One region of the Lysinibacillus sp. FSL L8-0312 genome, then DNA from elsewhere that is predicted to be linked to it. Evidence: riboswitches for the same ligand, from Rfam matches in the RefSeq annotation. Region 1 holds a riboswitch; each other region holds the start of a gene.
What was found. A riboswitch is a leader RNA that binds a small molecule or an ion and turns the genes downstream of it on or off. The one in region 1 is predicted to bind lysine.
Positions count from the first base shown of each region.

Region 2: linked by a shared signal. The riboswitch ahead of MHI22_RS03870 (transporter substrate-binding domain-containing protein) and the one ahead of MHI22_RS09655 (aspartate kinase) in region 1 are both predicted to bind lysine.
Region 3: linked by a shared signal. The riboswitch ahead of MHI22_RS17520 (amino acid permease) and the one ahead of MHI22_RS09655 (aspartate kinase) in region 1 are both predicted to bind lysine.

Region 1 covers NZ_JBBOOV010000001.1:1,901,115-1,903,392, forward strand. The annotation lists gene MHI22_RS09655 (aspartate kinase) at 72-1,298, opposite strand; lysine riboswitch at 1,412-1,590, opposite strand; gene uvrC (excinuclease ABC subunit UvrC) at 1,700-2,278, opposite strand, start outside.
Region 2 covers NZ_JBBOOV010000001.1:737,442-739,719, forward strand. The annotation lists gene odhB (2-oxoglutarate dehydrogenase complex dihydrolipoyllysine-residue succinyltransferase) at 1-89, shown strand, start outside; gene tnpA (IS200/IS605 family transposase) at 261-734, shown strand; lysine riboswitch at 1,168-1,354, shown strand; gene MHI22_RS03870 (transporter substrate-binding domain-containing protein) at 1,473-2,278, shown strand, end outside.
Region 3 covers NZ_JBBOOV010000001.1:3,474,926-3,477,203, forward strand. The annotation lists gene MHI22_RS17515 (CynX/NimT family MFS transporter) at 1-882, opposite strand, end outside; lysine riboswitch at 1,059-1,235, shown strand; gene MHI22_RS17520 (amino acid permease) at 1,318-2,278, shown strand, end outside.

The sequences.
Region 1 (2,278 bases):
ACGGGATGACAATCCTTCTTTTTTCTTCCTTTAATTTCGGACTATTACATAAAATACTGTTTCTTCTATTATTATATATAAAGTGCTTGCTCTAAATTGAATTCATCATGCAAGGCATTTGCTGCACGAATCATATCATCCTGTGGTACAACAACAGACACTTTTATTTCAGACGTACTAACCATTTTTATAGGAATATCTTCACGACGTAATCGATCAAACATGCGAGCAGCCACACCTGGATTAGAGGCCATACCTGAGCCAATGATAGAAACCTTCGCCAACCCTATTTCAAAGTCAGCAAAACTAAAGCCAAGTGACAATTTACTATCTTCTAGAACACGCAATGTTTCCGCAAATTCTTCTTTTAAAATGGAAAAAGACACAGTTGGTTTTAAGCCATCAATGATTGCCTGTACAATAATATCTACATTAATGCGGTTTTCTGCAAGGATTGTAAACATATCTGCCAATGCACCATCGGCATACGCATCATACCCCACTGTTAAACGGATAATATCTGACTCAAAGGCTACACCACGGACGACTAAATTTTTCTCCATTTCCACTTCCTCCTTCAATAAAGTACCTACTGACTCTACTAAGCTAGAGCGTATAATAACGGGCATTTGAAATTTTTTTGCTAACTCCACTGCACGAGGATGAATAACATGTGATCCTAAATTAGATAACTCCAGCATTTCATCATAGGAGATTTCCTGCAGCTTTTGAGCTTTGCTGACATAGCGTGGATCTGCTGTATAAACACCGTCAACATTTGTGTACATATCAGTTCGCTCTGCTTCCAATGCTACCGCGAGTGCTATAGCTGTTGTTTCAGCTCCGCCTTTGCCAAGTGTAGTAATATTTTGTTCCTCATCAATACCCTGTTCTCCAGCAATCACTACAATTTGTCCCTGTACAAGATGTTCTTCAATACGACTGTCATCGATATAGTCAATACGTGCATGACGATACTTACAATCTGTATGTATACCTGCTTGCCATCCAGTTAAGGACACTGCCTCATAGCCCGCTTCCTGTAATGCGATGGCAAATAAAGCGCTGGATAATTGAGAGCCCGTAGACACGACTGCAGCTAATTCTCGTTTGGGCACTTCGTCCGTTAGTTGATGTACCATCGTTTGCACATCTTTCATTGTGTGTCCCATTGCTGCAACGACCACGACTACATCGAAGCCTCTGTCCTTTTCAGCAATCGCCTTCCTTGCTGCCTCTTGGATTTGTTCAGTAGAAGCTAGTGCAGCCCCTCCAAACTTCATCACTATTTTAGCCATTTCTTGCGTTCTCCTTTCCAGTCATATATTTCACCTGCTTCTAGAAAACTAAAAGGCAGCCTCCACATAACGTGAAAGCTGCCTATAACATGTACAATGATCGTAACTTGTGCATGTGTGATAGCTCTCCGAAACTTTTAGAATCGACAATCTTACATTTCTTAAATGTAAAACCAGTACAACAAAGGAAACAACAATGCTATACTTCGGCAAGCTCCCCTTTCACACACGATCTCTGGACTTGTTCATCCTCCATTGTGTTACTCTTGAATCTTGCACCTCTATCATCACCATAAAGTGAATGTATTCAATTGGTTTAACGCTGGCGTCAACATGCTAGCCACACCAGTTCGCTATTCATCACATTGACGAACAATGTTATTTACAACCTTAGCACATGTCTATTCCTTTGACAATGACTCTTGCTGAAAATAGCTATAAATTTGGCTCGCTAAATTAGCAGGTATTCCTGCCTCCTGCAAAGTTAGCTCGCTCGCCTCTCGAATTTTCTTAACTGAACCAAAATGTTTGAGCAACTGCTGCTTGCGTTTTGGCCCCACACCTTCAATATGGTCTAACACCGATTGAATGGCATGCTTCTCATGCTGTTGGCGCAAGAAGGTAATAGCAAAGCGGTGAACTTCGTCCTGAATTCGTTGTAATAAATAAAAGCCATCACTAGTACGCTTTAAGGCAATTACTTCTGGTGGATCACCAAACAATAGCTGCGACGTATTATGCTTATCATCTTTTGCTAAACCTGCAATCGGTATAACAAGTCCAAGCTCATCTTCTAGTACTTCACGGGCGACTTCCATTTGCCCCTTGCCACCATCAATTAAGACCAAATCTGGCAATGGCAAGCCTTCCTTTAAGACACGCGAATATCGCCGACGTATAACCTCTTGCATCGCACCGTAATCATCATGCTTTGCAGCCGTACGCGTTTTGTATTTACGATATTCCTTTTTCGCAGGCTT
Region 2 (2,278 bases), 1.2 Mb from region 1:
GTATCATCGATGGAAAAGATTCTGTAGGATTCTTAAAAACAGTTAAAGAATTAATCGAAAATCCTGAAGATTTACTATTAAATTCATAATGCGATTCAACCCTGCGAACAATGTTCAGCAGGGTTTTTTTGTGTGCTTTGAAAACCCCCTGCTATGCAGGGGGTTCCGGAAAGCTTTTAGCTATGGACAATAAAAAAACTCCAAACGTACAATAAAGTCAGGTCTAGTCAACCGACTTCGTACGAAAGGAGCCACCATAAATGGATAATAAAAGTTTAGCACATACAACGTGGAATTGTAAGTATCATATCGTCTTTGCGCCAAAGTATAGAAGGCAGATTATTTATGGTCAAATTAAAGCAGATGTTGGAAGAATATTGCGCCAATTATGTGAAAGAAAAGATGTAGAAATCATAGAGGCAACAGCCTGTCCTGACCATATTCATATGTTGGTAAGTATTCCACCGAAATTGAGTGTATCTGCGTTCATGGGTTATTTAAAAGGGAAGAGTAGTCTAATGATTTTCGACCGACATGCAAATTTAAAGTATAAATACGGTAATCGTCAATTCTGGTGTCGAGGATACTATGTGGACACAGTCGGCCGAAATAAGAAAAAGATACAAGAGTATATAAAAAATCAATTACAAGAAGATATCCTGCAAGATCAAATGACGATGAAAGAATTCATTGACCCATTCACAGGAGAAGAAATCAAGAGAAAGAAAAAATAAGTAAGCCGCTTTAGCGGTTTGTGTGAAAACGGAGTGCGGTTGGCAGACCATTCAGAATGTCTTTAGACATGGGCCAGTACCCCAGCGTTTCACGCGCAGAGCAAACCACCAGTTATACTGGTGGTTCTGATTATGCATGACGAAAGATTTTGACCGATTCTATGTTTGAAAGAGTACTAATGTTATATCGTTTAGAGGAGCAAAAAAGACATAAACACAACTTTTCTCACATAGAGCACATACTCTATAATAAAAATTTGTTTTAATTTTCAGAAATATCGATAGAAGCTTAACGATTTAAAATGAATAGAGAACGAACAATATCCTAATATTGTCATTAGTCAGAAAAATGTTAAAACTGTCTTGACGAGTGTACTAGTTTTATAGTAGTATCTAAATATCAATTAAATAAACAAACCTCACTAACGTTTACCAGTGAGGTAGAGGCGCGGTATTTATTAGTTCATTGTTGAGTTCAAGCAAGCGAAGACGCAATGAAGAAGGAAATATCGCCGAAGTATAAAAGGAGCTCGTACTTTTATGCTGGGTCTGCAGTGAATAAGTGCAGGACTGTCCTAGTAAATGGATTTCCAGATTTACTAGGTTGTGCTATCTCGGAAAATGGAAATTATAGTGAGGATTTGGGCAACTGTCATACAAGGTAAGACCTAAGTTCAATATACTTAGGTCTTTTTTATTACAGTTGTCTTATTTTTTTACAGAAAAGGGGAGTTTTTTATGAAAAGAAAATGGTTGTTAGTAATGATCTCTATCATGACAGCAATTGTGCTAGCTGCATGTGGCACTAGCGACAAAAAGGATGGCGGTTCAGGTGATGCTGGTGCTGACAAGGAAGCAAGTGGCGGTGAATTCCGAATCGGAATGGAGGCTGGCTATCCACCATTTAACTGGACACAGCAAGGTGATGCTAATGGTGCAGTGAAAATTGCTGATAATGCAGAGTATGCAGGCGGCTACGATGTCCAAATGGCAAAAAAAATTGCTGAAGGCTTAGGCAAAGAGCTAGTCATTGTCAAAATGGAATGGGACGGATTAGTACCAGCGCTACAATCTAACAAAATTGATGCGATTATCGCGGGTATGTCACCAACTGAAGAGCGTAAGAAAACGATTGATTTTACAGAAAACTACTATACTTCTGATTTCGTTATGGTTATTAAGAAAGGTAGCAAGTATGAAAATGCAAAATCGATTCAAGATTTCTCTGGTGCTAAAATTACTTCACAATTAAATACATCGAACTACAACGTTATTGATCAAATTAACGGTGTAGAAAAACAAACAGCAATGGAAAGCTTCCCCGCAATGCGTGTCGCTTTAGAGGCTGGCAAAATTGATGGCTATGTAGCAGAACGTCCAGAAGGTATTTCCGCTGCTACTGCCAACGATAAGTTCACATATGTCGCATTTGAAGAAGGCTTTGATACGGATCTTTCCAATACTTCGATTGCTGTAGGCTTACGTAAAGACGATGCAAACCGTGAAAAAATCAACGAAATCCTAAAAGGTATTTCGGAAGACGA
Region 3 (2,278 bases), 1.6 Mb from region 1:
GAAGAATGTAAACATCACTACAAGAGGTCTTTGAGAAGCCATTTTACTTGCAATGATAGGCACAGCCAATGCCATTGGTACTTGTGAAAATTGCATGATAGAAAACATCCAACCAGCTTTGTCAGGAGCCAATCCCTGGGCGATGTAGATTTCGGGAATCCAAGCAGCAGTCGTATAAAATAATAAAGACTGTAATCCCATTGCACCTGTGACAGCCCAAGTAACAGGTGACTTCCATAAGGGTGTACTCGTCATTTTAGAGGTAGTGGCTGGCTCAGGTTTATTTGATTTCAATTGAGGTATCCAAATTAAAATCGTTACGACCACTAGTACAAGTGCAATGGACAGCGCTCCTTGCCAGCCAAATGATGAATTGGCTATAGGATAGCTAATACCTGCGCCAAGCCCAGCCGTTAAGTTCATCGACATAGTGAAAAATGCCATTAATAAACCAACATGGTATGGAAATTTTAATTTTAATAATCCTGGAATCAGCACATTTCCAAATGATATGGCTATGCCGATGAGTACAGTACCAAATACAAGTAACCCCGTTGTACCAAGGGAACGTAGAACAATCCCCAAGGCTAATAAAATAGTGGATAAAAATAGTGTTAGCTCAAGCCCTAGTTTGCGTGCTACAACGGGCGCAAATGGTGAGATGGTAGCAAAAGCGAGCAATGGAATCGTTGTTAGAAAGCCTGCAAGTACATTAGAAATACCAAGATCGTCACGGATAAATGATATAATAGGGCCAACAACAGTTAGTGGCATTCTTAATGTAGAGGCTATAAAGATAACTCCGAAGACTAAAAGTAAGGTTGTTCCCCTCCAGCTAATTTTTTTACTCGGAAAACTAGCGGAATGATCATTTGTAGTCAAAATAAATCCCCCTGTTCGTAACCGCTCTAATTGAACTACTATAACACTTTAACAAACTAATAAAAATAGTAGAAGATTCACAAAATACAGAACATTTATTGTTATATTGAAATGTCAAAGGTCTTATGCTAATATAATAAGCATCATAAATTTAATAATTATATGCCTCATGTTTGTATTGAGGTAGAGGTCGCGATATTTATAAGTATGCTAATGGAAATGACAAGCATTGATGAGATTAGCTGAAAGGGAATATTGCCGAAGTGTGAGGGGACTTGAAAACCTCATGCTGGGGCTGTCTCCGAAAGGAACAGAACTGTCACGTTTGCACAACGTGTTGAGCTATCATTTAGGAAAAACTGAGGATTAACTTAGCCATCACAGTGTATATGTGATGGCATTTTTTTGCCTCGTAAATAGGAAGGAAGCTATATCGTGAGTGAAATAAAAGTAAATCAGCTCGGACATAAAGCGCCAAAGCTGAAAAAAGAATTGAAAAGCCGTCATATCACAATGATTTCTTTAGGCGGTACAATTGGTACGGGACTATTTTTAGCCAGTGGTGGTGCCATTGCACAAGCTGGACCTGGTGGTGCATTGCTTGCCTACGCCCTAATCGGTATTATGGTGTACTTTTTAATGACAAGCTTAGGGGAAATGGCTGCCTATATGCCATCATCCGGTTCATTTAGTACGTATGCAACAAAATTTGTAGATCCAGCACTAGGCTTTGCATTAGGCTGGAACTATTGGTATAACTGGGCAATCACTATTGCAGCAGAAATTGCGGCAGTATCCTTAATTATGAAATATTGGTTCCCTGATAGTTCATCAGCCCTTTGGACAGTATTATTTATTGCTGTTGTACTGTCATTTAATTTACTTTCTGTAAAGAGCTATGGAGAAAGTGAATATTGGTTTGCGATGATTAAAGTAGTGACAGTCATTGTTTTTATTATTATCAGTTTATTAATGATTTTTGGTATTTTAGGTGGACAGGCGCCTGTAGGCTTTACTAATTTCTTTATTAGTGATGGACCATTTCACGGTGGCTTCCTAGCTACATTTGGAATTTTCCTAGCAGCCGGATTTTCATTCCAAGGAACAGAGTTACTTGGGATTACAGCAGGTGAAACAGACGATCCAGGAAAAAATATTCCAAAGGCTGTTAAATCCGTATTCTGGCGTATTCTTTTGTTTTATATTTTAGCAATTGGTGCAATCGGAATGTTGATTCCATTTACAGATGAACGCTTATTATCAGAAGATATCGCAGTATCACCGTTTACATTAGTGTTTGACCGCTTAGGTATTGCATTTGCAGCTTCGTTAATGAATGCCATTATTTTAACGGCTATGCTGTCAGCTGGAAATTCAGGGCTTTATGCATCATCAC